4 regions of the Streptomyces sp. NPDC086554 genome follow, and region 4 is predicted to be linked to each of the others. Evidence: riboswitches for the same ligand, from Rfam matches in the RefSeq annotation. Region 4 holds a riboswitch; each other region holds the start of a gene.

Region 1 (7,554 bases), on a different contig from region 4:
TCGCGAACAGCTTCGCGACCCGCTGGATAGCGACCGCCACCGCCGACCCGAGCAGCGCGGACACCCTCGGCGCGACGGTCATAGCGCCGATCGTCGAGGAGACGGCCAAGGCAGCGGCCGTCCTGCTCGTCTTCCTCTTCCGCAGACGCGAGTTCACCGGCGTGCTCGACGGCGTGGTGATAGCCGGAGTGACCGCCACCGGCTTCGCGTTCACCGAGAACATCCTCTATCTCGGCAGCGCCTTCGGCACCGACCAGCTCAACGGCGGCACCGGGCTCGCGTCCGTGACGGCGGCGACCTTCTTCGTACGCGTCGTCATGTCGCCCTTCGCGCACCCCCTGTTCACCGTGCTCACCGGCATCGGCTTCGGCATCGCCGCGCTCGGCACCGACCGCCGACGCCTGCGCCGCGTGCTGCTTCCGCTCGCAGGACTGCTCCTCGCGATGGGCCTGCACGCCCTGTGGAACGGCTCGACGACCTTCGGCGAGTACGGCTTCTTCGCGGTGTACGCGCTCTTCATGCTGCCCGCGTTCGGGCTGCTGACCTGGCTGGCGATCTGGCTCAGGCAGCGCGGCCTGCGCGTGGTGCGGACCGAGCTGCCCGCGTACGCGATCGCCGGCTGGCTCACACCGCCCGAGCCGTACGCACTCGGCACGATGCGCGCCCGCACCATCGCCCGCGACTACGCCTCGTACACCCAGGGCAAGGCCGCGGCGCGCACGGTCGCGGAGTACGAGACGTACGCGACGTCGCTCGCCCTGCTCCGGTACCGGGGCCGCCGCGGCCGCGCGGGCGCCGACTTCGTCGTACGGGAGCGGGAGTTGCTGCACGCGCTGTGGGAGCGCCGCGAGCTGGCCAGGCCCGCGCTCGCCTACGCGGCGCGGGCGACGGCACCCGTGCTCATACCGATGCCGCCGCCGTACGGGTACCGACTTCCCTATCCGCAGGGCGCACAGGGCGCACAGGGAGCGCACGGACCACAGGGGTACAGCTACACCCAGCCGGCGACGGCCTACGCGCCCTACCCCGCCTATCCCGCGTACCAGACCCCGTACAACCCCTACCGCAGCTGATCAGGCGGAAGCCTTCGTCAGCGCGGTCACCTCGGCCTCCGTCAGTTCGAGATCGCCCACCGCGAGCAGCGCGGGCAGCTGCTCGACCGTGCGGGCCGACGCGATCGGCGCGGCCACCGTCGGCTGCGCGGCGAGCCAGGCCAGGGCCACGGTCGCGGGCTCGGCGCCGCGCGCAGCCGCGATCTCGTCCAGGGCGGCGAGCACCTTCACGCCCCGCTCGGTCTCCAGATGCTTGCCCGCGCCCTCGGCCCGCGCACTGTCGACCTTCGCGCCCGGGCGGTACTTACCGGTGAGGAAGCCGGATGCGAGCGCGTAGTACGGCACCGCCGCCAGGCCGGAGCGCGATGCGACCTCCTGGAGCGGGCCCTCGTAGGTGCCACGGGAGACGAGGTTGTAGTGCGGCTGCAGCGCCACGTACCGGGCGAGGCCCTCGCGGTCGGAGAAGTCGATGGACTCCTGGAGCCGCTCGGCGGTCAGGTTGGAGGCGGCGATCGCGCGCACCTTGCCCGACGTCACCAGATCGTCGAGCGCGGTGATGATCTCCTCGACCGGGACGGTCGGGTCGTCGAAGTGCGTGTAGTAGAGGTCGATGTAGTCGGTGCGCAGCCGGCGCAGCGACTCCTCGGCACCGGACTTGATGGTGTTGGCGGACAGGCCCTTGTAGTCGGGGTGGGCGCCGACCTTGGTGGCGATCACGACGTCGGAGCGGCGGCCGCGCGCGGCGAGCCAGTTGCCGATGACGGTCTCGGACTCGCCGCCCTTGTTGCCCGGCGCCCAGGCCGAGTAGACGTCGGCGGTGTCGACGAAGTTGCCGCCCGCCGCGGTGTAGGCGTCGAGCACGGCGAAGGACTGCGCCTCGTCGGCCGTCCAGCCGAAGACGTTGCCGCCGAGGGCGAGCGGGAAGACCTCGAGGTCGGACGGGCCGAGCTTGCGTAGAGAAGTCATACGGGGCTCAACACCCTTACGGAGCCCAGCATTCCGTACTACGGGATGTCAGTTCCGCGTTTCAAGATATGGGCATGCCGAGCCGGCAGCCCTGACGTCGGGGGGTTGCCGCCAGGACCGCCGGAGTCACAGGGGGCGCCTCAGAGCGACTGGCCCTTGTCCCGCAGCCAGGCGGCCGGGTCGACCCCGGTGGAGTCGCCGCCGGGGTGGATCTCGAGGTGGAGGTGCGGCCCGGTCACATTGCCGGTGGCGCCGACGCGGCCGATGGTGTCGCCGGTGGTGACCTTCTGGCCGACGCTGACGCCCATCGAGGACTGGTGGTTGTACCAGATCTCGGTGCCGTCCTCGAGCTCCAGGATGGTGCGGTAGCCGTACGACCCCGCCCAGCCGGCCTCCTTGATGGTGCCGGTGTGGATCGCCTTGAGGGGCGTACCCGTCGGCGCCGCGAAGTCGAGGCCGGTGTGGTAGCCGGAGGACCACATCGATCCTGCCTGGCCGAAGGTGCTGGTGAGCGTGTACGAACTGAGCGGCAGCGTGTAGCTCTTGGCGAGCTTGGCCAGGCGCTCCGCCTCGGCCTTGCGCCGGGCTTCCTCTTCCGCCTTCTTCTTCGCTGCGGCCTTCTCGGCGGCGATCTTCTTCTCGGCCGCGGACTGCTCGGCGGCGGCCTGCTCCGCGGCCTTCTTGACGGCGGCTTCTTCCGCCGCCTTCTGGACCGCGTCGTCCGCCTGGTCCTGCTGGTTCTCGGCCTGCTGCATGATGCGGGCCCGCAGTGCCTCACCGGCGTCGGTGGTTCCCTGCTCGGCATCGGCGGTGCTGACACCGGCGGCGGTGAGCGGCGCGGCGGCGGTCGTCACGCCTGCGTCGGAGGAGTCGTCTGATTCGTCGGAGCCGGATATCAGGGACCCCACGCCGGGAAGCGACTTGGCCTCCGGCAGCGAGTCCGTGACGGCCGAGATGTCCGGCATCTCGATGGAGACCGGGGGCTTGCCGCCCTGCGCGGTGGCGATGCCGCCCGCGCCGACGGCGGCGATGACGCCCACGCCGAGGACGGTGGAGCTGCGGGCGAGCCCGCCGCCGCCCTTCTTGTGGACGCGGTGCCTGCCGCGAACGGGACGGATGGACTCCTCGGTGGGATTCCACTCCTCCCAAGTCTCATCGTCATGAGCACCGAAGTCGTCGTCATTCGGTGCGTAAACGGCTTGGGGGGCAGGCCGGTTGGACGCCACTGGGGCGCGCTCCTTTCCTTCCTTCTCGCCTACCGGGTTAGCTGACGGGTTCGGAGCAGGAAGGTCTCCTACGAACATCTGGCACGGATGCACAGATGCCCGATTCACCCCAATTGGTGGTTCCCCGGCTCCCTTTCGGGATTAGGCGCGTGCGCACGGAGCCGACTCGAGTGACGGCTGGGACGACCGCGCTGCGTTATCGAACGTTAATAGACGGCAGGGCCGTATTCCAAGCCGTTCCGACTGATCGTTAACGCCGTTGGCCTGTACTTAACGGGACACCAAGGGCGGGAACGGGGCGAGTTGACCGCACTTCTTCACACACCGGACCTTCACACCGCCTTGACAGTGCGTCAGTTGCTATGCGGAGTGGTGCGATTCAGTCACGGCCCGTGACATCGGACGGGGTATCGGGGGAGGCATCGGACGGGGCATCGCCGGTGTCCGGCCGCCGCACCGCGAGCAGCGCCATGTCGTCCGTCCCTCCCCCGCCGGTGTGCCGGCGCACCTCTTCGGCCAGCGTCGCGAGCAGCGTGTCAGGGCCGTGGGGTCCGGGAAAGATCCGGCCGCCGAGCCGGGCCGCCGGGTTGTAGAACTCGCCGCGGATGTCCCGCGCCTCCGAGAGCCCGTCGGTGTAGAGCAGCAGCATCGCCCCCGGCGGGAACTCCGCCTCGTCGGCGCGGTCCGGCCAGACCCCCAGGTCGCCCATCCCGAGCGGCAGCGCGGGCTCGCTCGCGGACAGCACGCACAGCCGTCCGTCGCCGCGCAGGAGCAGCGGCTCGGGATGCCCGCGGTTGAGGATGCGGATGACTCCGTCGCCGCGCGGGATCTCCGCGAGGACAGCGGTGGTGAACCCCTCGAAGGCGTCGAGCCCCTCGCGCCGCATGCCCTCCCGCGCGAGCGCCCGCTCAAGGCGCTGCGCCACCGCCTCCAGGGTGGCCTCCTGCTCGGCCGCCTCCCGGAACGCCCCGATGACGACGGCGACGGCCGCCACCGCGCCCATCCCCTTGCCGCGTACGTCGCCGACGATGACGCGTACGCCGTGCGGGGTGTCCTGCACGGCGTACAGATCCCCGCCGATGAACGCGTCGGCTTCCGCGGCCTCGTACCGCGCCGCGATGTCGAGCCCCCCGATCCGGTGATCCGGCTGCGGCAGCACGGCGCGCTGGGCGGTCTCCGAGATGGAGCGGGCGGAGGCGAGCTGTTCGTCGCTGCGGCGTACGACGCGGTTGATGAGGACGGCGAGCACGGCGACGGTCAGCACGGTGAGCAGCTCGGTGACGGCCGCGACGTCGGTGGTGGTGCTGTTGCCGAAGTGCAGGGTGAGCACGGCGAGGCAGGAGGCGGCGCCGATGAGGCCGGTGCTGAGGAGCGAGTAGAACGGGGCGGCGATCAGCGGGGCGGCGGTGAACAGGGGCGCCGCGGTGAACTCCGAGGGGGTCGACATGTCGTACACGACGCCGATGACCAGGAGCAGCCACGGAAGGGCCCGCACGAGAGCCCGCTCGTGGGTGACGTCCGGACTCATGTCCGACCCCTCTGAGGGGTTTCTCGGACGTCCTCCTCGCTGCCCCACCGCTCGTCTCCCGCCGAAGTCCGCGCCCGGGACCAGCCCCATGACCGCACCTGTCCAGGTTTCCCTCAGCGGCGGCGGGCTGCGAGCGGTGTGGGCCGACCGGATGACATCGGACGGCATGGCGGAGGAACGCCGAAAACGCCTAAGGCCCGGATCCATGATCTGGATCCGGGCCTTAGGACTTCAGTAGCGGGGACAGGATTTGAACCTGCGACCTCTGGGTTATGAGCCCAGCGAGCTACCGAGCTGCTCCACCCCGCGCCGTTGAAATGAACAGTACGCCATGTGGCGGGGTAAAAGCGAACCGGTTGCCGGGAGGGACGAAACCGCAGGCTCGGACCCCCGGACATGCCACAGGCCCAGATCAGTGGTTCCTGACCTGGGCCTGAGTGGTAGACCGTGTGGGACTCGAACCCACAACCAATGGATTAAAAGTCCACTGCTCTGCCAATTGAGCTAACGGTCCGTGCCGACGCACCCCACGAGCATAGCGGGACGGGCCCCGTCGTCCGATCGGGTATCGCCTCTGGGCCCGTCGCGAGTTGCGCGCCGGGCCCTCGAGCGGGCGCCGAACGGTCAGAGATCGGCCTGGTGGGAGGTCCCGGCGCGGGCCGCTTCGCGGGCCAGGGTGCGCTCGTGCTCCGGGTTGAGGAACCAGTGCCTGGCCGACGCGAACCACCACGTCGCGGCGAACCCGAGGACCACGAGGACCGCGATCGGGGCGTAGTTGAAGGTCTTCCAGGTGACCGGCGAGACCTGCGGGAGCATGAAGAGGACCGTGATCGCACCGACCCAGGCCACCGCGACGATGCCGATCGGGCGCGACCAGCGGCCCAAGTGCCAGGGCCCGCGCTCGAATTGGTCGCCCTTGCGCAGCCGCAGGAGGGTCGGGACCACGTACGCGATGTAGAGCCCGATGACGGCGATCGATGTCACCGCCGCGTACGCCGTGACATTGATCAGATACGGAAGCCCGAGCACCAGCGCGCCGAGCGCGGCCAGCCAGACCGCCGCGACGGGGGTGCGCGTACGCGGGTTGACCGTGTGCCAGATGTGCGAGAACGGCAGCGCTCCGTCCCGCGAGAAGGCGTAGATCATCCGGGAGTTGGCGGTCACCGATGCCATGCCGCAGAAGAGCTGCGCGCCGATGACGACGAGCAGGAGCAGCTTGCCGGCGGTCGCACCCAGGGCGTCGAGCAGGATCTGCGCGGGCGGTGCTCCCGTGGCCGACCCCAGCGCACCCTCGTACGACTGGATGGCGAAGGTGAAGCCGAGGAGCAGCACGAAGCCCGCGATCCAGGACGTCCAGATGGCGCGGACGATGCCGCGCGGTCCTGCCGTGGACGCGTCGTGGGTCTCCTCGGTCATGTGCGCGGAGGCGTCGTACCCGGTGAAGGTGTACTGAGCCATCAGGAGGCCGATCAGGACGACGTAGAGGCCGCTGCCCCACCCCGTGTTGTTCACGAACTCCGTGAAGACGAAGGACGCCGACTGGTGCGAGTCCGGCGAGAACGCGAGCGCGCCGACGATGACCGCCACGCCGATGACGTGCCACCAGACACTGACGCTGTTGAGCAGGCCGACGATGCGTACGCCGAAGGTGTTCAGGAGGCCGTGCAGTACGAGGATGCCCGCGAAGAGCAGGATCGTGCGCTCCTCGGTGACCTGGAAGTCGAACTGGAGGTTCAGGTACGCGCCCAGGAACGACGCGGCGCCGAAGTCGATGCCCGCGGTGACGGCGACCTGGCCGAGGACGTTGAACCAGCCCGTGAACCACGCCCAGGCGGCCGCCGTGCGGGGCGGCGCGAGGCGGTGCGCCCAGAAGTAGAGCCCGGCCGACGTCGGGTACGCCGAGCAGATCTCCGCCATCGCGAGGCCGACGAAGAGGGTCATCAGGCCGACCACGACCCAGCCCCAGGTGATCAGGGCCGGGCCGCCGGTGTTCATGCCGAACAGGTACATCGTGAGGCAGCCGGAGAGGACCGAGATGATCGTGAAGGAGACCGCGTAGTTGGAGAACGCGGACATGCGGCGCGCGAGCACCTGGGTGTAGCCGAGCTGGGCCAGGCGCTCTTCGTCGGAGCCGGGTGGTGGTGGTTCGCTGCTCTTTCCGTCAGTGGTCGTCATGCAGCAGCGTTGCCCACGACAGGGACATGACACACGTCACGTTTGGCATACGGCAGCGGGCCCGCCCCCGAAGGGACGGGCCCGCTGTGCGGTTCAGCTAGGCAGACGCTCAGCCGTTGCGCTTCCAGCGCGGCTTGTCGTCGCGGCGGCCGAAGGAGCCGGTGCCGGTGCCGGAGCGGTCACGGTTGTACGCCGGGCGGTCGTGGCCACCGGAGCGGGCGCCGCCGGAGGGGCGGTCGTCGCGGCGGTCACGGTTGAACGGACGGTCACTGCCGCGGTGGCCGCCGGAGGGGCGGTCGTCACGGCGGAAGGAACCGCCACGGTCACCCGACGGACGGTCGTCGCGACGGAAGCCGCCACGGTCGCCGGAGGGGCGGTCGTCACGACGGAACCCGCCACGGTCGCCCGACGGACGGTCGTCACGACGGAAGCCACCACGGTCACCGGAAGGACGGTCATCACGACGGAAGGAGCCGCCACGGTCACCCGACGGACGGTCGTCACGACGGAAGCCACCTTCACGGCGGTCACCACCGCGGAAGCCCGAGCCGCCACGGTCGTCACGACGCTCGAAGGAACGGCCACCACGGTCGCCACCCTCACGGCG
Region 2 (7,554 bases), on a different contig from region 4:
TGCCCGTCGTCGAGGAGAAGCGGCCGGTCGCTTTCCTCATCGTCAAGTCCATGCTCCTCACCGGGTTCGACGCCCCCATCGAGCAGGCCCTGTACTTGGACCGGCCCATCCAGGACGCCGAACTGCTCCAGGCCATCGCACGCGTCAACCGGCCGCGCCACAACAAGCACGAGGGGCGCGTCGTGGACTACTACGGCGTACTGAGCGATCTGGCCGTCACGCTGCCCGCGTACAAGGGCGACGGGCCTACCCTGCGTACGGTGCGCAGTCTCGCGAGTGAGGTCCCGGACATGCGGGCGGCGGCCGTCGAGATGGAGCAGTTCCTCGCCGGGATGGGGATCACGGGACTGGATACGCTCGGAGGGCTCGGGCGTGGAATGCTCCTGCTCGGCGACATGGAGGCGCGCGCCGACTTCGACGCGAAGCTGGGTGTGTTCCTGGGTGCTTTGGAACGCGTACTCCCGCATGAGGCGGCCTTGGGACAGGTCGCGAATGCGCGGTACTGGACGGCGCTGCAGAAGCGGGTACGCAGGCACTACCGGGACGCCGAACGTGGGGACTTCTCCATGAGGGCGTACGGGCGCAAGGTGCGGGCCATGGTCGCCGACCATCTGGTTCTGCCCGAGATCACGCAGGTCATCGCGCCGGTGTCCATCCTCGCGCCCGACTTCGACGAGGTCGTGGACCGCATTCCTGATGTGGAGGAGGCCGCGGCGGAACAGGTGCAGGCGCTCCGCTACCACTTGGAGGAGCGACGGGAACACGGAGAGCGGCCCGTCCATCGGACGTTGTCGCAGGAGTTGGAGCAGATCCTTGAGGAGTTCGATGGGCGCTGGGATGAGATCAAGGTGCGTATCGGCCCTCTGATCGACAGGGCGCGGAAGGCGGAGGAGGCTGATCCGGCGGTCGCGGACCTGACGCCCGTCGAGCAGCAGTTGTACACGAAGGTGTCGGACCTGCTGACCGAGTCCCCGGCCTTCGACGTGCCTGATGTGGAGTTTCTGCGTCAGGTGACGGTGGATCTCGCCTCTCTCATCGCCGGCCACGTCACCAGTGCCTCGTGGTCCGGGAACGAGGCGAGCCTGGACGAGCTGCAGGTCGGGATCTGGCATCTCCTGCGTGAGCAGGGCCTGAAGCCGAAGGAGCGTGACCGACAGGCGCTGCGGAACCTGTCGGAGTCGCTCACCGGGCACGCTCAGCGGCACGCCGCCTCCTTCCGGGCGAAGGGGAGGGGAGAATAGGGGCGTGCCCGCCGCCCTACCGCTCTCCAACGCCATGCACACCCGCCGTACCGCCTTGGCGGACGGTCAGACGGTTGTGGCCAATGGCAGGAGATTCCTGGTGACGGTCAGTGCCCGGCGTAAGAGGCTTGGCCTGACCGTAGAGCGGGACGGCTCGCTGACCCTCCGTGTCCCGCCGGACTGTGAACCCGGCAGGGCCGAGGATTTCGTACGGCAGAGCGAGGACTGGATCGCTGCCAAGCTCCGGCTGCGGGAGGAACACCGCCCGGCACATCCGGTGCGGTCCTTCAGGGATGGCGAGAGCTTCTTCTATCTGGGGCGCGAATACCGGTTGCTCTTGGTGGACGGAGACGGCACGGCGCCCGTCCGCCTCGTCGGGGGGAAGCTGAGGCTGGATGCGGCACGTGCTGGAGATCCGAGACAGGCCCGTCGCGAGGTCATCGCCTGGTACCGGAGGGCTGGGCTGCGCTGGTCACAGGGGCGGTTGCAGCCGTGGGGGGCTCGCATGGAGGTTTCCGAACCTGATGTGGTTGTCCGGGACGTAGGGAATCGGTGGGGTACGTATCGGGCAGGTGTGGGTGAGCGGGGGCAGATGGCTCTGCACTGGGCTGTCTTTCAGCTGCCCGCGCATCTTGTCGACTACGTAATCGCCCACGAGCTGGCGCACGCCCGTGTCTCTGGCCATGGGCCGGACTACTGGGCCTTGCTCAGACGAGCCATCCCTGATTGCGAGCACCGTAAGGCTGAGCTGGATGATCTCGGGCGGCGGTTGTGGCTGGGAGAGACGACCGCGCACGGTTGAGAGTGGTAAGCCACGCACTAACCGGTCAAGTGCTCAGCGGTGCGCGCCGCCCGCACCCGGGGCCGGGACCAACTTCCGTACCGCCCAGCGGTAGTGGCCGACCGCCTTGGTGACGCCGATCAGGCCCGTCAGCCACAGGACGAGGCCGGCGCCCATGCCGAGGACGACATCGCCGTACGAGTCGCGTCCCGGCTCGGCGTACGCGGCGGCGGCGAAGGAGGCCCACAGGCCGAGGGCGCACATGAGGAAGGAGCCGAGGAGCCAGCAGAGGCTGAGGCCGGGGGAGCGGAGGGCGGAGTCCGATGGTGCGTGGCTGTCCAATGCCAGCCAGCTCTCGGTGAGTTCGCGCATCCGGCGGTCGCGGCGCATGCCGAGGACGACGCCTATCACGGAGGGGGCGAGCGCCCCCAGACCGAGGACGGCACAGACCGGGCCGAAGACTATGACCATCGGCTCCTTGTCCTCGACCATCTGGATCGGCAGTGCGAGCAGCGACCAGCCGATGACGCCGCCGAGCCCCAACAGCCAGAGCAGCAGCAGCCGGTGCACTCCCAGGCTCCGCCTGCGCAGCTCTTCGAGTGCCATGCCGCGGTCGGCGAGCAGCGCGTTCCGGTCCGGCCAGGTGCGCAGGTGGACGGGCGGCGGAGGGGGCGGCAGCGTACGGCGGGGCATGAGCCAGAACAGTACCTTCGGGCTGCTCGGACCCTTCGTGAGGCCCCTCACGCCACCCGCGTGGCCCCCGCGAACGGCATCTGGCTGATCGGCGCCAGGCGCACCGGCGCGCTCGGGTTCGGGGCGTGGACCATCTGCCCGTTGCCCACGTAGATGCCGACGTGACTGATGCCCTGGTAGAAGAAGACCAGGTCTCCCGGCTGCAGTTGGGAGCGCGAGACCCGGTTGCCCGCGGCGATCTGCGCGTACGTCGTACGGGGAATGGAGACCCCCGCGGCGCGGTACGCGGCCTGGGTGAGCCCGGAGCAGTCGAAGGCGTTGGGGCCCGTGGCGCCCCATACGTAGGGGCTGCCGAGCGCTTCGTAGGCATACGAGACGGCCGTTGACGCGCGGGCGTTGGGGGCCTTCGCCGGGGCGGCCAGGGAGGCGTCGCGGCCGGCGGCGCGGGAGGCCCTGTTCTGATCGCCGTCGCCGGTGAGCCGCGCACGTTCTTCGGTGGTCAGCCGGGCGAGCAGCCGCTTGGCGGCGTCCAGCTTTCCGTTGACCGTCTTCTTGTGCTTCCTCAGCTCCGCCTGCCGGGACTCGAGGCGGTCGAGCGTGCCGTCGGCCTCGCTGTGCAGCTGGTCGATCTCCTGGAGCTGTTTGCGTACGCCGCTGACGGCCGAGGCCTGGCGGCTGCCCGCACGGTCGGCGAGCGCGGCGCGCTCCAGGAACTGGTCGGGGTCGGAGGAGAGCGCGAGCTGGACGACAGGATCGATGCCGCCGCTGCGGTACTGCGCCGTGGCGATCGAACCGAGGCCCTCGCGCGCCGAGTTGAGCTTCTCCGTCTTGCGGGCCGCTTCGTCGCGCAGCTCGCCCAGGGACTTCTCGGCCTTGTCCGCCTTCTCCTCGGCGCCGTTGTACTTCTCTGTGGCGATCTCCGCCTCGCGGTAGAGCGCGTCGACCTTGGACTTCACCTCGGCCGGGCTGAGCCGCGGGTCCGCGTGACCCGTCCCGTCGAAGGCGGTCGCCGTGGCGGCCCCGGCGAGGGCGAGGGTGACGGCGGTACGGGCCGTACCGCCGCTGAGCGCGCGCTGTCTGGGCTTGCGGTGAGCTGCCACGAAGGGGCTCCTTAGGTCCGGCGACGGCCCGCACAGGGGGAGCGGACCGCCGCCGGTTTCTCGGCGGTGGTGTCCGACTGCCGCCCCTGGTCCGGGCGGCGGTGGGGAGCCGGTCACCTGACGAAGGACGCTAAACCTGACCGTCACGGGTTGGTGACGGAATGTACGCAACTGACGGAAGTGCTCCAGCCGGTGACCGTATGTGGCCGCGCGGATCGCGTGGCCACACAGCCTTCGCACAGGCCCCTGACCGATGCGGCGCTTGTGGCTCACCTGGGTGCCGAGCGGTGGTAAGGCCCCGGCTAGGCTCCGGAACCATGGACGTACTCACCCATGTCTTCGTCGGCCTGCACATCATCGGTATCGCCTCCCTGCTGGGTGGCTTCCTCACCCAGATGAAGCAGATGGGCCAGGGCACGGCCCGGTTCAACCCCGCGATGCTGCACGGCGCGCTGACCATGCTGGTCACCGGAGTGATCCTGGTGGGCCTCAACCAGGCGGACGACAACCCGGTCAACAACCTCAAGATCGGCATCAAGATGGCCGTGCTGATCGTGATCCTCGCGCTGGTCTATGTGAAGCGGGACGAGGAGAAGGTCGACAAGGGCATGTTCGGCGCGGTGGGGCTGCTGACCACGGCGAACATCTTCATCGCGGTGCTGTGGACCTGACCAGGACCGCAGGAAAACGGCCCTCCACGCGCGTGTGGAGGGCCGTTTTCCTTTGCGTGTGACGGTTACGCGTGCGTGACGGTTACGCGGGGCGCACCACGCTGTGGATCGGCATGTAGTAGATCGACTCGACGCGGACGTTCGTGCCCGGCTTCGGGGCGTGGATCATCTTGCCGTCGCCGATGTAGATCCCGACGTGGCTGATGTCGTCGTAGAAGAACACCAGGTCACCCGGCTTGGCGTCGGCCGTCTTCACCGTCGTGCCGACCTTCACCTGGTCCCACGTGGTGCGCGGCAGGGAGATGCCCGCGGCCTTCCACGCGTCCTGGGTGAGCCCGGAGCAGTCGTAGGAGTCGGGGCCCGTGGCACCCCACACGTACGGCTTGCCGATCTGCGCCTCCGCGAAGGCGATGACCTTCGCGGCCTTCGTCGCGTAGCCGCTGTCGGTGTCCCCGGAACCGGTGCCGGTACCAGTGTCGGAACCGGTGTCCGGGGTCTCCGTGTTCTCGTCGGTCCCGTCGTTCTGCTGCTCTTCCTCGCGCTCCTTGGCGGCCGCCTCTTCCGCCGCCTTGCGCTTGGCCTCCGCCTCGGCCTCCTGCTTGCGGGCCAGCTCCGCCGCCTTGCGCTTGGCCTCTTCTTCCTTCTTCTTCTCGATCGCCGCGAGCCGCGCCTTCTCCTCGGCGGTCAGCTCCGAGAGCAGCGTCCGCGCCTTGGTCAGCTTCTCCTGGACGGCCTGCTTGCTCGTCTTCAGGTCGTCCCGCGAGTCGCTCAGCGTCTCCAGGGACTTCGCGGCCTTCGTGCGCTGCTTGGTCGCCGACGCCTGCTGCGTCTGGTAGTCGTCGACGGCCTTCTTCTGGCGCGCGGTCAGCCGGTCCGAGAGGTGGTTCTGGTCGAAGTACCCCTGCGGGTCATCGGCGAGCATCATCGTGGCGGTCTCGGAGACGGCGCCGGTGCGGTACTGGGCCGCGGCGAACGAGCCGAGCTCCTGGCGGGCCTCGTTCAGCTTGTCCGCGCGCTTGGCCACATCGTCCAGAAGAGTGTCGACCTTCTTGCGCTGCTTCTCGGTGCGCTCCTTGGCCGAGTTGTACTTCTGAGTGGCGACGCCCGCCTGCTGGTAGAGGTCGTCGACCTTCTTCTGGACCTCTTCGAGGCTGGGCTTCTGCGGCGCGGAGGGTGCCGCTTGGGCGCTCTGCGACAAGAGGGCCACGGAGGTGAGGGCCGCCGTCGTGATGCCGATGGCGGGAGTGGTGCGTATTCCGGCAATGCGGGTCCGCGGCTTGCGGTGCGACGCCAAGGGAGGCGACTCCTTCCGTAGACCGCCTACCGGGTTAGCTGTCGGGTTCGGGCGGATGATCCGGAAGGTTGCCCTACAGTCCCGTACTTCGTACGGGACCGATTCACCCCAAGGTCTTGGTGGGTCCCCGGCTCCGAGGAGATCGGACTCGGCGGAGGCCACCCGTTCCCGGCGGGGTTCGCCGGTGGAAGTACGAGCAGCCCGCGGAGCACGCTAGCCAACTCGTGTGCTCCGTGTGAAGGTTGATGTTCGATATGCCCGATACATTTTCGTGACTTTACGAAGCTCTTGACGCGGGCACGCCGTGCCGTAGCGGAGCGTCACCGTCCGCGGGCGGGGCGTAGGCGAGTGGAGGTGGCCGGAACCCGGGGCGGGTTGTCAGTGGGGCCGCCTAGACTCGGGAGGCGATGAGCAGCCTCTTTGATGACAGCTTCCTGGCGGACCTCAAGGCCTCGCGGCCCTCGGAGGAAGAGCACCCGCCGCCGCCCGAGGACAGCGCGCCGGAACCCGTTCCGGACGACCTGTTCGACGGGAAGTTCGACGCGCCCACGCCCCGGGACGCGCACTACCGCGGCGGCGCCCCCCGCCCGGTGATCGACCCGGCGGCGCTGCTCGACGGTCTCAACGAGAACCAGCGCGCGGCCGTCGTGCACGCGGACTCCCCGCTGCTCATCGTCGCCGGCGCCGGCTCCGGCAAGACCCGCGTCCTCACGCACCGCATCGCGTATCTCCTCGCCGAGCGGCATGTGCACCCGGGACAGATCCTGGCGATCACGTTCACGAACAAGGCCGCGGGCGAGATGAAGGAGCGCGTCGAGCAGCTCGTCGGGCCGCGGGCGAACGCGATGTGGGTGTCGACCTTCCACAGCGCCTGCGTCCGCATCCTGCGCCGCGAGTCGAAGAAGCTGGGCTTCACCTCCTCCTTCTCGATCTACGACGCCGCCGACTCCAAGCGGCTCATGGCGCTGGTCTGCCGCGACCTGGACATCGACCCGAAGAAGTTCCCGCCGAAGTCCTTCAGCGCCAAGATCTCGAACCTGAAGAACGAGCTGATCGACGAGGAGACCTTCGCAGGACAGGCCGCCGACGGCTTCGAGAAGACCCTCGCCCAGGCCTACGCGATGTACCAGTCGCGGCTTCGCGAGGCGAACGCACTCGACTTCGACGACCTGATCATGACGACAGTCCACATGTTCCGCGCGTTCCCGGACGTGGCCGAGCACTACAGGCGCCGCTTCCGGCACGTGATGGTCGACGAGTACCAGGACACCAACCACGCCCAGTACGCCCTCGTGCGAGAGCTGGTCGGCCCCTCCGGAGGCGAGGGGGACGATCCCGCCGAGCTCTGTGTCGTGGGTGACGCGGACCAGTCGATCTACGCCTTCCGCGGCGCCACGATCCGCAACATCCTCCAGTTCGAGGAGGACTACCCGAACGCGACGACGATCCTCCTGGAGCAGAACTACCGCTCCACGCAGACGATCCTGACCGCCGCCAACGCGGTCATCGAGCGCAACGAGAGCCGTCGCCCCAAGAATCTGTGGACCAACGCGGGCGCGGGCGCGCGCATCACCGGCTATGTCGCCGACACCGAGCACGACGAGGCGCAGTTCGTCGCCGACGAGATCGACCGCCTCACCGACGCGGGCGACGCGAAGGCCGGGGACGTCGCGATCTTCTACCGGACGAACGCGCAGTCGCGTGTCTTCGAAGAGATCTTCATCCGCGTCGGCCTGCCCTACAAGGTCGTCGGCGGCGTCCGCTTCTACGAGCG
Region 3 (7,554 bases), on a different contig from region 4:
TTCGCCTTGATGTTGTACTCGACCTTGCCCGCCAGCGTCCTCAGCCGCTCGTGGTAGTGCTCGGCACGCTCCGCGAGGACGCTCGTGACGGCCGCGTCGTCCGGTGCGACGCTGCCGAACCGCATCGGAAGCACCGCGCCTGCCGCAGCCGCTTCGTTCAACACGCTCTGGTGGGCGAGCAGGTTGTTGCGCTTGGGGCGCAGCCCCTCGGGCGCGTCACTGACGACCGCCGCAAGTTCGCCTTCCTTGATCACACGCACGGGGCGCGGCGGCTTTCCCACTCCGTCCATGCCCGCGGGGAGCGAGGGGTGCGAACATGCGGCGATGCCATAGACGTACGTACTCATTCCGGCTCCTTCCTGCTGTGTGCGGGCGTGGCCTTGCGGGTCTCGGAGATCCCGGTGAGCTCGCCCACGACGTCGGGGTGCCCGGGGATCTTGTGCGGGCCGGCCTCCAGGTCGAGGCGGTTGCACGCCTCGGCGAAGCGCAGATAGGTGTCGACACTGGCCACGACCACACGTACGTCGATCTTCAGGATCTCGATGCCGACGAGGGAGACGCGTACGAACACATCGATGACGAGCCCCCGGTCGAGTACGAGCTCCAGAATGTCGTACAGGCCGCTGGTGCCACCGCTTCGGGCTTGTTGTGCCGGAGGAACGGCCATGCCGACCGCTCGTCCTCGGCCTTCTCCGTCGAGACCGCCGGGCCCATGTGCGTCGGCCCGCCCGCGTTCGTAGCGACGGATGCGCCGGTATCCGGTGAGCCCGCCCTGCGGGTCGAGGTCCACCTGATAGCTCGCCAGGAGACTCGTCGTGTCGGGGATCCTGGCGAGTTCCAGGACCTCGATCTCCAACGCCCAGCCGTCCTCGGTCTGTTCGAAGGACGACACGGACTCGGCGGTCATCCCGGTGAGCTCGGCGAGCTGGGCGCGCGCCTGGCGCAGTACTTCCATGGGGCCCGGCGGGCCGTCCGCGGCGCCGCTTCCCGTCCGGGGTGAACTCTTCGAGTTCTGCTGGCTCGTGGTCTTCGTCCGTGCATCGGAGGGTCTGTTCGTCATGGCCACCTCGGACTCCGAGTGGCCCGCAACCCGTTGGCCAAACCTGGTGACATGCGCGAGACGGGCCAGCGGTCGGTCCTGGTTCCGGCACCGTCGTCGCCGTACCGTCGGGTTCACCGAAGCCGAAGAGAGAGCGGTGCCAGACGTTCACGCGGGGAGGCTGGTTCGTGCCGCACCTGGACGAGGAGTTCGAGCGGCTCGCCGGCACCTGGCTCGGCGAGGCGGATGCGCTCCTGTTCGGCCGCCGCACCTACCAGAACTTCGCGCGGGACTGGCCGCAGATGACCGACCACCCGTTGGCCGGGATCATGAACGGCCTGCAGAAGTACGTGGCCTCCGACACCCTGACCAAGGCCGACTGGAACCCGACCACCATCCTGTCCGGCGACGTCCCCGCTCAGGTCGCCGAGGTGAAGCGGCGGCCCGGGCGGGAGCTGCAGATCCACGGCAGCGCCCGGCTCGCCCAGTCCCTGCTTGCCGCCGGGCTCGTCGACACGTTGCGGCTCGCGATCGCCCCGGTCGTGGTGGGCAGCGGCCGGCGCCTGTTCCCGGACGGCGGCGCACCGGCCGGTCTGCGGCTCATCAGTCATCAGACGACACCGAGCGGCCTGTCGGTGCATGTCTTCGAATCGACGGGGCTTCCGGAGTACGGGAGCTACGGAACCGACGCGTAGCTCGCTGAAGCGGCGTCCACCGGGGTCAGGTGCGCGGCCCTTGCGTGAGCCGTGCGACCTGCTTGTCGATCACCACGTCGAGCGGGAACCCGGGGTTGCGCCGAGCGTTGCGGTCGCTCATGTTCACGGTGAGGGCGCCCACCCGCACGAAGGTCTGACGGTCGGTCAGCACGGTGTCATCCGGGCCGTCCATGCTCAGGTCGAAGGCGACCGCCTCGTCGCCCAGAGCCGGCGCCTTCGCCACGGTGATACGGGAGTTGAGCTTCTGGTCCGGGGTCGTCCCCACCAGCGTCTTGCAGGTCTTGAGCCCCTTCTTGAGCCCCCGGAACTGCTCCGCCGCCCCCTTGCCGGCATACGAGGCCAGCCAGGTCCTGCCGCCACTGGTCGTCCTTCCACCAGAAGTCCTGGATCACGGACGTGGCAGCGTCGTGCGAGACGAGGGCGTCGAACACGTCCTGGCACCCCGGGCCCGGCACCAGAACCCGCGGATCGTACTTGGGAACGGGACCCTGTACGGGCGCGCTGTCCACCTGCGGCACTTCTCCCTCCCGCAGCAGGAGGGACTTCAACTTCGCGGCCGTCAGCGGCCGGGAGGAAGAGGGCGACGGCGACACGGACGCCGGTGCCGTGTCCTTCGCCTTCGGAGCGTCGGCCGAACCCTTCGGGGCGTCGGGCGAACCCTTCGCGTCGGGCGAATCTTTCGGCAAGCACCCCGTGGCCACGACGAATATCGCCGCGACCATCGCCGTACCTGCCGCTCTGCGGCACCTCGTCCACCCCACCGCTGCCCCCGTGATCCTCTTCGCCTGCGACGGGCAGACACTACGGCCCCGCGGCTCGTTCGGCCAACGCGCCAACAGGTCTTTCACGTCTCCGGGTCGGCCTCCCGGGCCACCCTCTCCAGGCGGCTGCGATGGTTCTCCCACCACGCCGTGTCGTGCGACGGCAGGCTGTCGTTGCCCTTGTTCATGCCCACGGCGCCGTCGATGAGTTCCCGGACGATGTCGGCGTGCCCGGCGTGCCGGTGCGTGTCGGCGATCACGCGCACCACGGCATGATGCAGCGTCACCTCGTCCCTGCCACTCGGCCACCACGGCACTTTGCCGATCGTGTCCAGCTCCAGGGCATCGAGCGTCGCGTCCGCGTGTGCCCATGCGCGGCGGTAGAGCTGCACGATGTCCTCACGTGACTCGTCGGCGGTGGCCCACATGTCCGCGTTGCCCTCGGCACCGTCATCGAGCCAGGGCAGCGGCTCGCCCGACGGGCGCCCGAACGTGTCGCCGAGATAGCCGAGTTCCACGCCCGCCGTGTGCTTCACCAGGCCCAACAGGTTGGTGCCTGTCGGGGTCAGCGGGCGGCGGATGTCGTACTCGCAGAGCCCTTCGAGCTTCCACAGCAGGGCGTCGCGGGCGGTCTGCAGGTAATGGCCGAGGTCGGCCTTGGGATCCGTTGAGGTCATGCGCGCCAGTCTGCCGCTCACGTGATCTTTGTCCACCGCTTTCACTCACCGTCGCCGACCCTTATTACGTACGTCCTGTACATTTTCTACAGGAAGCCACGGGCCGGTGCGGCCGGCCCCGGGAAGAGGAGTGACGTGCCATGAACCGACCGTCCGCCCGCTACGTCCTGCCCGAGTTCACCGAGCGCACCAGCTCGGGAAAGCGGACTCTCGATCCGTACTCGAAGCTGCTCGAGGAGCGCATCGTCTTCTTGGGCACCCCGATCGACGACACCTCGGCCAACGATGTGATGGCGCAGTTCATGCACCTCGAATACCTGGCGCCGGACCGCGACATCTCGCTCTACATCAACTCCCCCGGCGGCTCGTTCAGCGCGATGACGGCGATCTACGACACGATCCGCTTCGTCACCTGCGACGTGGAGACGACCTGCCTGGGTCAGGCCGCGTCGGCGGCCGCGGTCCTGCTCGCCGCCGGCACCCCCGGAAAGCGCCACGCGCTGCCCGGCGCCCGGGTGTTGATCCATCAGCCCTCGATCACCGAGCCGATCCAGGGGCAGACCTCGGACCTCGCGATCCAGGCGGCCGAGCTCCAGCGCACCCGTGCGCTCCTGGAGGAACTCCTCGTACGGCACACGGGACAGAGCCCGGAGCGCATCGCGGCGGACATCGAGCGGGACAAGATCCTCAGCGCGCCCGATGCGCTCGCGTACGGCCTGGTGGACCGGATCATCCCCAGCCGCAAGGACTCGCTCCTCGGCAGCAAGGATTCGCTCCGCGCCCCGGACGCGAGGTGAGCCGGTGATGCTGCCACCCGAACTGCCTCCGCTGCCCGCACTGACCCGCGCCGAGGGCGAGTTGATCGACCGGTACCTCGAAGTGGTCGATCTGCTGGGCCGGATCAACCCCGCCCGCGCGTCCGACACGTACGGCGGTCTGCGCGCCGCCCAGGCCCTGGTCGCCAGCGCCACCGCGCTGCGGGACGCGCTGACGCTGATGCACCAGCGGGGCGAGAGTGCCGTGCACGCACCGACGTTGGCCCGGGCGCTGCGCGTACTCGACGGGGAGCGGCGGTCCTGCCGGGTCACCGTGCCGCCCCCTTCGGCGCCCTGATTCCCCCTCAAGTCGGCTGCCCGGCAGGTCCGCAGCGTCCGGGGCCGGTCTCAAACGGACCAGACGGGCTACCCCGTTCGGCGTAGCAGGTCGTCGTCAACGGGGTCGGTCACAGTTGCGTCAGCGGTGTACGCGACGGCCGGAATGTCTCCTTCCGGTGCTGGTAGAGCGATCGTCGAGCCCTTCGAAGGGTGCCCTTATCCGGCGTTGTCCACCTGAACGGTTCAGCCGTGAGGAGCCTCACAAAACGCCGTTTCGGCTCGGTTTTCGGGCCGTTGACGGGTCAAGATCCCTTCCGACGACAAGCCCCCGCCACAGCGGCGGGGCGGTCCGGGCGGACGCCGAGTCCTGCCGCCGCCCGGATGCCCGGTCGACATCGGTGCACCGGCAGGAGTGGAGGACCCAGGCACGACGGGTCGGTCCGGACGGTCCGGACAACGGCCCTTGGGGTGAAGCCGCACACCGCGGCCGGGCAACTTTGTCAGCCCGAATCCGACAGGTCATCCTTCACAGGCGGCTGACGAAGGGTTGCGCATGACCGCGCTGAATCATGTTCCGTCGCTGCTCACCAGGGCCGGTTGCGCATCGGCTCTCACGCTCGCCGTCGTCGGCGGCACCCTCGTGGCCCCAGGGCTCACGACGGAGGCCCAGGCCGCGACACACGGAACGAAGGCCCTGAAGATCGCAGCGTCCAAGAAGGGCTCGCCCTACCGCTACGGAGCCACGGGGCCCAACCGGTTCGACTGCTCGGGCCTGACGCTCTACTCGTTCAAGCGCGCCGGCAAGAAGCTCCCACGCACCGCCGCACAGCAGTACAACAAGACCCGGCACATCTCCGCGTCCAACCGCTCCCGCGGTGACCTGGTCTTCTTCCACTCCGGCCGGAACGTCTACCACGTCGGCATCTACGCGGGTAAGGGCCGGATCTGGCACGCCCCGAAGTCGAACACCGTGGTGCGGCTCGAGAAGATCTGGACCAAGAGCGTGTCGTACGGCAGGGTGCGCTGACCTGCCGCCGGGCGGCGGCGGCCGGCCACTCGGCCGGCGTCGTCGCCCGGCGCGTCCGCCACGCGTGGGGCGCGCCGACCCGGATACTCGTGCGGCATGGCCGACGACAGTGGCTCCCACGCCGCTCACGACAACCGTAACGAGACGCCCTTCGAGCGTGCGGACCGCAACTTCTCGGAGATTCTCCAGGAGTTGAGGGTCACGCAGACCGGCGTGCAGATCCTCTTCGCGTTCCTGCTGACCCTCGCCTTCACGCCGCGCTTCCCGTCCCTGGACGACATGCAGCGCGCCACCTACGTCACCACGCTGCTGCTCGCCGTCCTTGCGGCGGCCTTGTTCACGGCGCCGGCCGCGGTGCACCGGGCGCTGTTCCAGCAGCACTCCAAGCCGCTGATCGTGCGGGTCTCTTCGCATCTCGCCAGGGCCGGCATGGCGGTCCTGATGTTCGCCCTCGCCGGGTCCGTGCTCCTGGTCGTGGACGTGGCGGTCGGCCGCACCGGCGGGATCATCGCGAGCGCGGGCACGCTCGTTGTGTGCGTGGGCCTGTGGGGCGTGCTCCCCCGCCTGCTCCCCCGCCTGGCGCGCCGCGCGGCCGCACGGCAGGACGTCACGCGAGAGCCGCCTCGATGAGCAGCACCAGGCCGAGGACGCTCAACGCGCCGCCGGTGACACCCTCGATCGCCCGGGCGGTGCGCGGTCGGCGCAGCCGGCGACCGAGCCGGTCCACCAGGAGCGCGACGACCGGGAACCATACGAGGGCGAGCGCGACGATGATGGACGCGAGCAGCAGCGTCCTGGGCATCGCGGGGCTGCCCGCGGGCACGAACTGGGGCAGCACGCTGAGGAACGTGATGGGCGCCTTGGGGTTGAGGGCATTGGTGAGGAAGCCCTGTCGCAGGCTGCCGCCCGACTCCTGCGGCTCATCCCCCTGCGCACCGGCACTCCGCTGCGGCCGCGCCGCCGACCGCAGGGCGCGGTAGCCCAGGTAGAGCACATAGCCGCCGCCGACGATCTGCAGCGCGCGGAAGAGCGTGGGCACCGCCGCGAGCACCGCCGCGACACCGGCCACCGCGAGCGCCGTATGCACCAGGAGCCCGCCCGCGACACCGATCGCGCAGGTGACCCCGGCGCGGCGGGAAGCCAGGGCGTTGCGCACCACGACGGCGAAGTCGGCGCCCGGCATGGCGACCATGCCCGCGGCGACTCCGGTGAAGGCGACCAGTTGTGCGTCCATGGCCCCCAGCCTGCCGTTCTTCTGCCTTCAGCAGGTATATGGAATATCCTGGGTCTGCCTTAAGCAGGCGTTTACCCCCCACGTCGACGGCCGGGCCGACCCGGCGTCAGCACCTGCACCGGGAGACACCATGTACGACCCGACGCGGCTCGCCGCACTGGTGGCGGTCTCCGAGGCCGGGTCGATCACCCGCGCCGCCGAGCGCCTCGGCTACACCGTGCCCGCCCTCTCCCAGCAGCTGGCCAAGCTGGAGCGGGAGGCGGGGACCCCCTTGCTGGTCCGGCATCACCGCGGGGCGCGGCTGACCGGCGCGGGCGAGCTGCTGCTCACCCGGGCGCGCCGGGTCCTGGACGAGATGGAGCGGGCGCGGCACGAACTGGCGCAGCTCGCGGGCCTGTCCGGCGGCCGACTGCGCGTGGGGACCTTCACCACGGCAGGCATCCATCTGGTGCCGCCCGCACTGACCGCGTTCCGCCGCGCCCATCCGGACATCGAGCTGACGCTGCGGGGCTATGAGCCGCCGCTCGGGGTGGCGGCCGTGGCGGCGGGCGAGGTCGACCTGGCGCTCACGCACACTTACGAGCCGTCGGATCCGGTGCCGTTGCCCGCGTCCGTGAGCGCGGAGCCGGTCCTGGTCGAGGAGTTGGTCCTGGTGACCTCGCCCGGGCACGCGCTCGCGGGCGTCTCGTCGCGGCTGCCGCTCGCCGAGCTCGCCGGGCAGCCGCTGATCAGCATGGCGCCGACGCATCCGCCACGCCACGGCGTGGAGTCGGCGCTCACGCGGGCCGGGGCGAGCCCCTCGGTGCTTGTCGAGACGCCGGGCTACGCGCTGGTGTGCGCGCTGGTCAGCGCCGGGCTCGGCGTCGCCGTCGTACCGGAGATGGTGGCCCGGACGGCGGCCACTCCGGTGGGGGTCCGGCCGCTGGAGCCGGGAAACCTCCGCCGTACGATCTCGGTGGTCCACCGCAGTGACGGGTCGCATCCGGCGGCCGACACCTTCCGGGCC
Region 4 (7,554 bases):
CGGCCCGGGTGCATCACCGGGATCGCGGCGCGCTCGTCGTGGGTGGACCCGGCGAGCCGCCCGACGATCTCGGCGACCTGCTCGTACGAGATGCGGGAGTGGTGGATCGCCGCGGAGTCGTACGCGTCGAGGCCGAGCGCGATGGCCGCCACCGTGGTGACGGAACCCGCGAGGCCGACCAGCGTTCGGGCCTCGCTCAGCGGGACCGTCTCCTCCGCGAGGTCGAGCGCGGCCTCGATGTCGGCGCGGACGGCGTCGAGTTCGGCGGGGGCGGGCGGGTCGCTGCGGATGTGCCGCTCCGTCAGGCGTACGCAGCCGATGTCGACGGAGCGGGCGGCACGGGCATGGTCCTCGCCGACGACAAACTCCGTGGAGCCGCCGCCGATGTCCACGACGAGGTAGGGCTTGGCGAGGTGGTCGGTGCCCGCGAGCTCCTTCGTCGCTCCCGTGAAGGAGAACTCGGCCTCCTGGTCGCCGCTGATGACTTCCGGCTCGACGCCGAGGATGTCCAGGACTCCGCGTACGAAGTCGTCCCGGTTCTCGGCGTCGCGGGACGCGGAGGTCGCGACGAAGCGGAGGCGCTCCGCTCCGTGGCGCTTGATGGCCTCGGCGTACTCGCGGCAGGCCGCGAAGGTGCGGTCCAGTGCCTCGGGGGCGAGGCGGCCCGTCTTGTCCACGCCCTGGCCCAGGCGGACGATCGTCATCCGCCGGTCCAGGTCGACCAGTTCGCCGGTCGCGGGGTCGGCGTCCGCCACCAGGAGGCGGATGGAATTCGTACCGCAGTCGATGGCGGCTACGCGGGTCACGCCTGGCTCTCCTCGGTCTTCTCCGGCAGGGTCACGCAAGCACCCTTGCGCCACCACTCCGGGAGCATCGCGATGGCCTCGTCGCCCAGGGGGTTCACGCCGGGGCCCGCGGCCAAGGAGTGGCCGACCAGGACGTGGAGGCACTTCACCCGGTCCGGCATGCCGCCCGCGCTCGGGAAGCCCTCAAGGACCTCGATCGCGTCACGGCGCGCGATGTAGTCCTCGTGCGCCGCGCGGTACGCCGCGGCCAGCTCGGGGTCCGTCTTGAGGCGCTCCGACATCTCCTTCATGACGCCGTTGGCCTCAAGGGTGCCGATCGCGGACGCGGCCCGCGGGCACGTCAGGTAGTACGTCGTCGGGAACGGCGTCCCGTCCGGCAGGCGCGGCGCCGTCTCGACGACGTCCGGCTGCCCGCAGGGGCAGCGGTGCGCGATGGCCCGCAGGCCACGGGGCGGGCGGCCGAGCTGCTGCTTGAAGGCCTCGACGTCGGCGTCGGTGGGCTCGGTGCGCGGGGTGGTCGGCGGGGGCGTTTCCATGCCTGTCTTTCGATCGGTTCCGTAGAAGTGGTTCTACTGAGCAGAAGTGGTTCTACTGAGCTGAGCTCAGTCGTCCGGGCGGTCGGCGTTGTCGACGCCGTCCCAGACGTTCGAGTACCAGGGCCTGGTGGCCGCCCCCTGGTCGGTGCGCTGCCGCTTCACCGCGTCGGGGTCGATCACCGTGTAGCCGGTCTCGCCCGGCATCACATAGTGCAGCCGGTCCCGGATGCGCTGCTCCGCGTACGCGTCGTCACGCCAGCGGGCCTTCTCGTCCTTCAGCCTCTCGACGTGTCCGCGGCGCTCGGCCTGCTCCCGGCGCTGATCGGCGATCTCGGCGCGCTGGGAGACGTACTGCCTTATCGGGTAGGCGAGCGCGACCACCAGCGAGCAGAGCACGAGCGCGAGCAGCGCGGCCCGGCCGGTGAGCCGGGAGCGGCGGGCCTGGCGCTTCGTCTGGGAGCGGTAGACACGCTCCGCGGTCTGCTCGCCGAGCAGCCGCAGCCTGGTCGCGGTGGAGAACCGGTCCCGGTCCTTCACGGCCATGTCCCCGCCTCCCGTTCACACGCGCGTACGTCCCCGCACACGGTACGGGACCGAGTACGGGGACGTACGTAACTACAGCGTGACTACGGCTCAGCCCTTGAAGCGGGGGAACGCCGAGCGACCGGCGTAGACCGCCGCGTCGTCCAGGATCTCCTCGATGCGCAGGAGCTGGTTGTACTTGGCGACGCGCTCGGAGCGGGCCGGGGCGCCGGTCTTGATCTGGCCGCAGTTGGTGGCGACGGCCAGGTCGGCGATGGTGACGTCCTCGGTCTCGCCGGAGCGGTGGGACATCATGCACTTGAAGCCGTTGCGCTGGGCCATCTCGACGGCGTCCAGGGTCTCGGTCAGCGAACCGATCTGGTTGACCTTGACGAGCAGGGCGTTCGCGGACTTCTCCTCGATGCCGCGGGCCAGGCGCTCCGGGTTGGTGACGAACAGGTCGTCGCCGACGAGCTGGACCTTGTCACCGAGCTTCTCGGTGATGACGTTCCAGCCGGCCCAGTCGTCCTCGAACAGCGGGTCCTCGATGGAGACGAGCGGGTACGAGGCGACGAGCTCCTCGTAGTACTCGGTCATCTCGGCGGCCGAGCGCTCCTTGCCCTCGAACTGGTACTTGCCGTCCTTGTAGAACTCGGACGCGGCGACGTCGAGGGCGAGCGCGATCTGCTCGCCGGGGACGTAACCGGCCTGCTTGATGGCCTCGAGGATGAGGTCGAGCGCGGCGCGGTTGGAGTCCAGGTTCGGGGCGAAGCCGCCCTCGTCGCCGAGGCCGGTCGACAGACCCTTGTCCTTCAGGACCTTCTTGAGGGTGTGGTAGACCTCGGTGCCCCAGCGCAGGGCCTCGGAGAAGGACTCGGCGCCGATCGGCGCGATCATGAACTCCTGGATGTCGACGTTCGAGTCGGCGTGCGACCCGCCGTTCAGGATGTTCATCATCGGGACGGGCAGCAGGTGCGCGTTCGGACCGCCGAGGTAGCGGAACAGCGGCAGGTCGCTGGCCTCGGAGGCGGCGTGCGCGACGGCGAGGGAGACGCCGAGGATGGCGTTGGCGCCGAGCGAGCCCTTGTTGTCGGTGGCGTCGAGGTCGAACATCGCCTGGTCGATCAGGCGCTGCTCGGTGGCGTCGTACCCGACGAGCTCCGGGCCGATCTGCTCGATGACGGCGAGGACGGCCTTCTCCACGCCCTTGCCCTGGTAACGGTTGGGGTCACCGTCACGGAGTTCGATGGCCTCGAAAGCGCCGGTGGACGCACCGGACGGAACGGCGGCACGACCCGTGCTGCCGTCGTCGAGGCCGACCTCGACCTCGACCGTGGGGTTGCCTCGGGAGTCCAGGATTTCCCGGGCTACGACGACGTCGATGGACGGCACGAGCATCTCCTTCTGGGATGTGACGCGGGTACGCGGGGCGTTGGCCTCGCGGACACGAGCCTAACCGGCTCCCGGACAAGAGCCAGCCGAGCGACCGCCCTGTGGACAAACCGAGAGCAAAAAGTTTCCGAACGGAACAAAAAGACCCCGCCCCGGCGCGTACGGGGGATATGCACGCCGGGACGGGGTGGACCCGTGGGGACGGGGGGACCCCCCGAAGCCGTCGCCGGGGGGTAGCGCCCCGAAGGGGCGCGGGGCTGTGACATGTGCGGCTCCGCCGCGTGGGCGCGAGCAACCAAAACGCACCCGCAGCCAAAAGACCAGCGAGGCGCCCCGCCAGAAATTAGCTGAGGTGAAGCTGCTGACCCGGGTAGATCATGTCGGCGTTGTCGATGATGTCGCCGTTGAGCTTGTACACCTTGTGCCAGCCGCCCTTGACGTCCTTCTCCTCGGCGATCTTGGAGAGGGTGTCACCCTTCTTGACCTTGTACTCGCCGTCGCCCTTCTTGACCTTCTTGCCGGTCGGGGTCTCGACGGTCTTCTTGGACTCGGCCTTCGGGGCGGCCTGCTTCGGCGCGGCCTCCTGCTTCGGCGCCTCGGTCTGGGCGCTCGGCTGGCTCTGCGGCTGCTCGGCGGGCTGCTGCTGCGGAGCGCTCTCCTCGGCACCGCCACCGCTGTACGCGGCGCCGGAGAGGCCCACGCCACAGCTCGGCCAGGCGCCCTTGCCCTGACCCGCGAGAACCTTCTCGCCGATCTCTATCTGCTGGGCCTTGGAGGCCTGGTCGGCGGTGGCGGCGTACTTCGTGCCGCCGTACGCGGCCCAGGTGGAGGCCGAGAACTGCAGGCCGCCGTAGTAGCCGTTGCCGGTGTTGATGGACCAGTTGCCGCCGGCCTCGCACTGGGCGACGGAGTCCCACTCGGAACCGGTGGCGGCGGAGGCCGAGCCGGCGGCCATCAGCGGGGCGGCGACCGCGACACCGGTGACGCCGGCGAGCGTGGCGACGCGGGTGGCCTTGGACGGACGGCGGTGCTTGCCCTTGCTGGAAAACAGCATGAGTGATCCCCTCACCGACGCCTACGAGGTGAGCTGTCGGGTTCGGGCCGATGAAGTTGCCCGGCCGCGCTTCCTCAAGCGCGACTTAACCCCTAGCCGGTCCCAACTCCGCTCGGCAGCTTCTTCGTTCTGCTGCTGTGCGGCCGGGCCCGGCGGAAACCTTGGGTCCCCCGCTCCTGCCTACGGCGCTTGACGCGACGACTGTTCCCGAACGGCCGTTGGCAGGACTAGGCGTACCGACCGGCGGGGCCCGCTGTGGCGAGCGGTCACGACCGTAGACATGCGATCCACGGAATTTCAAAGACGATCAGGGCTTCTGAGACCCATCTCTCACTTACGCCAAACCGGACATTAAGCGCGAAGCAACTGACCGACTCTTCGTCAACTTCCCTTACTTTTCGCCCAAATCGAGGCTCTGACCGGGGAGGATGAGGTCGGGGTCGGTTCCGACGGACTTCTTGTTCTCGGCATAGAGCGCGCTCCATCCGCCCTGCACGCCGAGGTCGTCGGCGATGGTCCAGAGGTTGTCTCCAGAGCGGACCGTGTACGTCCCGTCGGCGCCGTCCTTCGCGCGGTCGTCGCCGCGTGAGGCGTGCCGGCCGGAGCCGTCGCGGTCGCCGTTCTTGGCCTGCCCGTCGTCCGCGCTGTCACCGCGGTGCCGACCCGAGCCTTCGCCCGCGCCGGTGGAGGGGGTGGGGCTCGGGGCGGGCGAAGTGGAGTCGTCCGGCTCCGACTTGTCGGAGTCACCCGAATCATCTGACTTGGGCAAGTCACCCGACTCATCCGACTCATCCGACTCATCCGACTCGTGATTCTTGTCTCGCGAGTCGTCGCCTGCGCCGGGCTTCTCGGAGGGCTTTTCAGAGGGCTTCTCGGAGGGCTTCTCCGACGGCTCCTCGGTGGGCTTCTCGGTGGGCTTCTCGGTGGGCTCGGCCGACTCACCGGACTCCGTCGAGTCACCGGGCTCGGCGGACCCGCTCGTGTCGGTCGGCTCGTCCGACGGCACCGAGGTGATCGGAGCGCCCGGGTCGACGTCGGCGGGGGCGTCGTCCTTGCTGAGTCCGGCGATCACTCCGCAGCTCGGCCAGGCGCTGGGACCCTGGTCGGCCAGGACCTTCTCGGCGACGGCTATCTGCTGCGAACGGCTGGCCTGGTCGGCGTAGGGGGCGTAGTCGAGACCGCCGTACTGCTCCCAGGTCTCCTGGGACATCTGGAGCCCGCCGTAGTAGCCGTTGCCCGGGTCCAGGCTCCAGGAGCCGCCACTCTCGCACTCCGCGAGCTTGTCCCAGGTGGCGGTGTCCGCGGCGCTCGCGCTGGTGGCGCCGAGCAACGGGATCGCGATGGCTGATCCGGTGACACCTGCCGCGACGATGAGGGCCGGGGCTTGGCGGGGGCGTCGGTGACGACCATTACCGGAGAGCATGCAAGTGCCTTTCAGAAGACTGCAGAGGCGACTGCGGCTGCTGCGACAGCGGATGCCGAGTCGTCGGTGAACGTAGCCGCAGTCGAACAGTTGTCACAAGTCGATGCAGCGGAGATCACGTGAAAGTCACAGTCTTGACGCACCGTCAGTTCAACGGCGTCTCAAGTGCGCTTCTGTGCGGGTGTGAACTCCACCGGCAGCGTGCGCAGTCCGCGCATGATGAGCCCGCCTCGCCAGCGCAAATCACCCGGTTCCGCCGCGAGGCGCAGGTCAGGGAGGCGGCGTAGCAGGGTCGCGAGAGCGGCCTGACCTTCGAGCCGGGCGAGGGGTGCGCCGAGGCAATAGTGAATGCCGTGCCCGTATCCGAGGTGCTGGTTGTCGCGCCGGGAGAGGTCGAGCGTGTCGGGATCCTCGAACCGCTCGGGGTCACGGTCGGCGGCTGCGAGTACGACGAGAACGGGGTCGCCCTGCGCGATGTCCCGCCCGCCGATGGTCAACGGCTCGGTGGCGAACCGCCACGTGGCGAGCTCGACGGGCCCGTCGAAGCGGAGCAGTTCCTCGATGCCGGTCTCAAGGAGCCCCATGTCCCCTCCCCCGAGGGACTCCTGGAGCCGCTCGCGCTGCTCGGGGTGGGTGAGGAGGGCGTATGTCCCGTTGCCGATGAGATTGACGGTGGTCTCAAATCCGGCAAAGAGGAGAATGAAGGCCATCGCGGCGGCCTCGTTCTCGGTGAGGTGCTCGCCGTGGTCGGAGGCGCGGATGAGCCCCGAGATGAGGTCGTCGCCGGGGTCGTTGCGCTTGCGATGGATGAGCTCGGCGAGATAGCCCCGCATCTTCTTCACGGAGCGCGCGACGCCACCGCGCGGGCCACCGCCGTGTCGGATCATCATGCCCGCCCAGTCACGGAAGTCGTCCTGGTCCTCGCGCGGGACGCCGAGCAGATCGCAAATGGCGTAGATGGGGAGGGGAAACGCGAAGTCGTGAATAAGGTCCGCCTCCCCCTTCTCCGCGAACCGGTCGATGAGCTGATCCGTCAGTTCCTGCACGCGGGGCGCGAACTCGGCGACGCGGCGGGGAGTGAAGGCCTTCGACACGAGGCGGCGCAACCGCGTGTGGTCCGGCGGATCGATATTGAGCAGATGCGTCATCAGGTTGGCGCTGCGCTCGCCCGGGATGCCGGTCTTGCTCTTGGCGTGGGCGGGTTCGTCATGATGCGCCGGATTCTTGCTGAGCCGCTGATCGGCGAGGGCCTGCTTGGCATCGGCATACCGGGTGACCAGCCAGGCCTCCACGCCACTGGGCAGCGCGGTCCGGTGCACTGGGGAGTTCTCACGCAGCCAGGCGTAGGCGGGGTAGGGGTCGGTGGCGAACTCCCAGGTGAAGAGTTCTGGCCCCTGGGCCTTGGGGGGCTCCGTGTGGGCCCCTGCGGGGCAGGCTGCGGGGGTGGCGGGTGGCTGGTCTTGCATGGGTCGACGGTATCCGGACCGCCGGACTTCTCACTCCGGCGGTACGAGGGGCCCGCTCAGCCGGGCCGCCGCGGTGACGTCGCCCGCGGCCTCCGCCGTGCGGAGCCAGTGGGCGGCGCGCTTCTGGTGGATACCGGCGAGGGTGAGCATGGAGTCCGTGAAGCCCGCTTCGGCGGCGGTCTCCAGGTAGGGCATCGCTTCGGTCTCGGCGCCCCGCGCGGCGAGGAGCCTGCCCGCGTCACGTGCGCCCTCGCCGTCCCCGAGCTCCGCGGATTTGCGGTACCAGTCCTCCGCCTCCGCCGTGTCTCCGCCGTGCTCCGCCATGGCGCCGAGTGCTCCCATGGCGTCGGCGTCC

What was found. A riboswitch is a leader RNA that binds a small molecule or an ion and turns the genes downstream of it on or off. The one in region 4 is predicted to bind cyclic di-AMP.
Region 1: it holds a riboswitch for cyclic di-AMP, as region 4 does, so the genes downstream of both, AB0O76_RS29550 (M23 family metallopeptidase) here and AB0O76_RS18420 (transglycosylase family protein) in region 4, are expected to answer to the same signal.
Region 2: it holds a riboswitch for cyclic di-AMP, as region 4 does, so the genes downstream of both, AB0O76_RS09575 (C40 family peptidase) here and AB0O76_RS18420 (transglycosylase family protein) in region 4, are expected to answer to the same signal.
Region 3: it holds a riboswitch for cyclic di-AMP, as region 4 does, so the genes downstream of both, AB0O76_RS39500 (C40 family peptidase) here and AB0O76_RS18420 (transglycosylase family protein) in region 4, are expected to answer to the same signal.

The regions. Positions count from the first base shown of each region.
Region 1 covers NZ_JBFBJK010000020.1:18,908-26,461, forward strand. The annotation lists gene AB0O76_RS29540 (PrsW family intramembrane metalloprotease) at 1-1,073, shown strand, start outside; gene AB0O76_RS29545 (aldo/keto reductase) at 1,074-2,018, opposite strand; gene AB0O76_RS29550 (M23 family metallopeptidase) at 2,159-3,244, opposite strand; cyclic di-AMP (ydaO/yuaA leader) riboswitch at 3,256-3,402, opposite strand; gene AB0O76_RS29555 (PP2C family protein-serine/threonine phosphatase) at 3,624-4,772, opposite strand; tRNA gene AB0O76_RS29560 (tRNA-Met) at 5,008-5,081, opposite strand; tRNA gene AB0O76_RS29565 (tRNA-Lys) at 5,211-5,286, opposite strand; gene AB0O76_RS29570 (amino acid permease) at 5,397-6,947, opposite strand; gene AB0O76_RS29575 (DEAD/DEAH box helicase) at 7,057-7,554, opposite strand, start outside.
Region 2 covers NZ_JBFBJK010000005.1:35,075-42,628, reverse strand. The annotation lists gene AB0O76_RS09600 (type I restriction endonuclease) at 1-1,241, shown strand, start outside; gene AB0O76_RS09595 (SprT family zinc-dependent metalloprotease) at 1,246-2,043, shown strand; gene AB0O76_RS09590 (hypothetical protein) at 2,077-2,715, opposite strand; gene AB0O76_RS09585 (NlpC/P60 family protein) at 2,763-3,815, opposite strand; gene AB0O76_RS09580 (hypothetical protein) at 4,133-4,486, shown strand; gene AB0O76_RS09575 (C40 family peptidase) at 4,569-5,780, opposite strand; cyclic di-AMP (ydaO/yuaA leader) riboswitch at 5,788-5,944, opposite strand; gene pcrA (DNA helicase PcrA) at 6,188-7,554, shown strand, end outside.
Region 3 covers NZ_JBFBJK010000037.1:23,083-30,636, reverse strand. The annotation lists gene AB0O76_RS39540 (GvpL/GvpF family gas vesicle protein) at 1-347, opposite strand, end outside; gene gvpJ (gas vesicle protein GvpJ) at 344-667, opposite strand; partial or broken gene AB0O76_RS39530 (gas vesicle protein) at 716-1,060, opposite strand; gene AB0O76_RS39525 (dihydrofolate reductase family protein) at 1,228-1,734, shown strand; gene AB0O76_RS39520 (hypothetical protein) at 1,760-2,020, opposite strand; gene AB0O76_RS39515 (DinB family protein) at 2,600-3,193, opposite strand; gene AB0O76_RS39510 (ATP-dependent Clp protease proteolytic subunit) at 3,334-3,990, shown strand; gene AB0O76_RS39505 (hypothetical protein) at 3,998-4,306, shown strand; cyclic di-AMP (ydaO/yuaA leader) riboswitch at 4,671-4,837, shown strand; gene AB0O76_RS39500 (C40 family peptidase) at 4,841-5,314, shown strand; gene AB0O76_RS39495 (DUF6328 family protein) at 5,411-5,944, shown strand; gene AB0O76_RS39490 (LysE family transporter) at 5,922-6,548, opposite strand; gene AB0O76_RS39485 (LysR family transcriptional regulator) at 6,679-7,554, shown strand, end outside.
Region 4 covers NZ_JBFBJK010000010.1:117,143-124,696, forward strand. The annotation lists gene AB0O76_RS18400 (Ppx/GppA phosphatase family protein) at 1-806, opposite strand, end outside; gene AB0O76_RS18405 (DUF501 domain-containing protein) at 803-1,342, opposite strand; gene AB0O76_RS18410 (septum formation initiator family protein) at 1,409-1,885, opposite strand; gene eno (phosphopyruvate hydratase) at 1,976-3,262, opposite strand; gene AB0O76_RS18420 (transglycosylase family protein) at 3,600-4,310, opposite strand; cyclic di-AMP (ydaO/yuaA leader) riboswitch at 4,314-4,508, opposite strand; gene AB0O76_RS18425 (transglycosylase family protein) at 4,702-5,733, opposite strand; gene AB0O76_RS18430 (cytochrome P450) at 5,895-7,199, opposite strand; gene AB0O76_RS18435 (sel1 repeat family protein) at 7,230-7,554, opposite strand, start outside.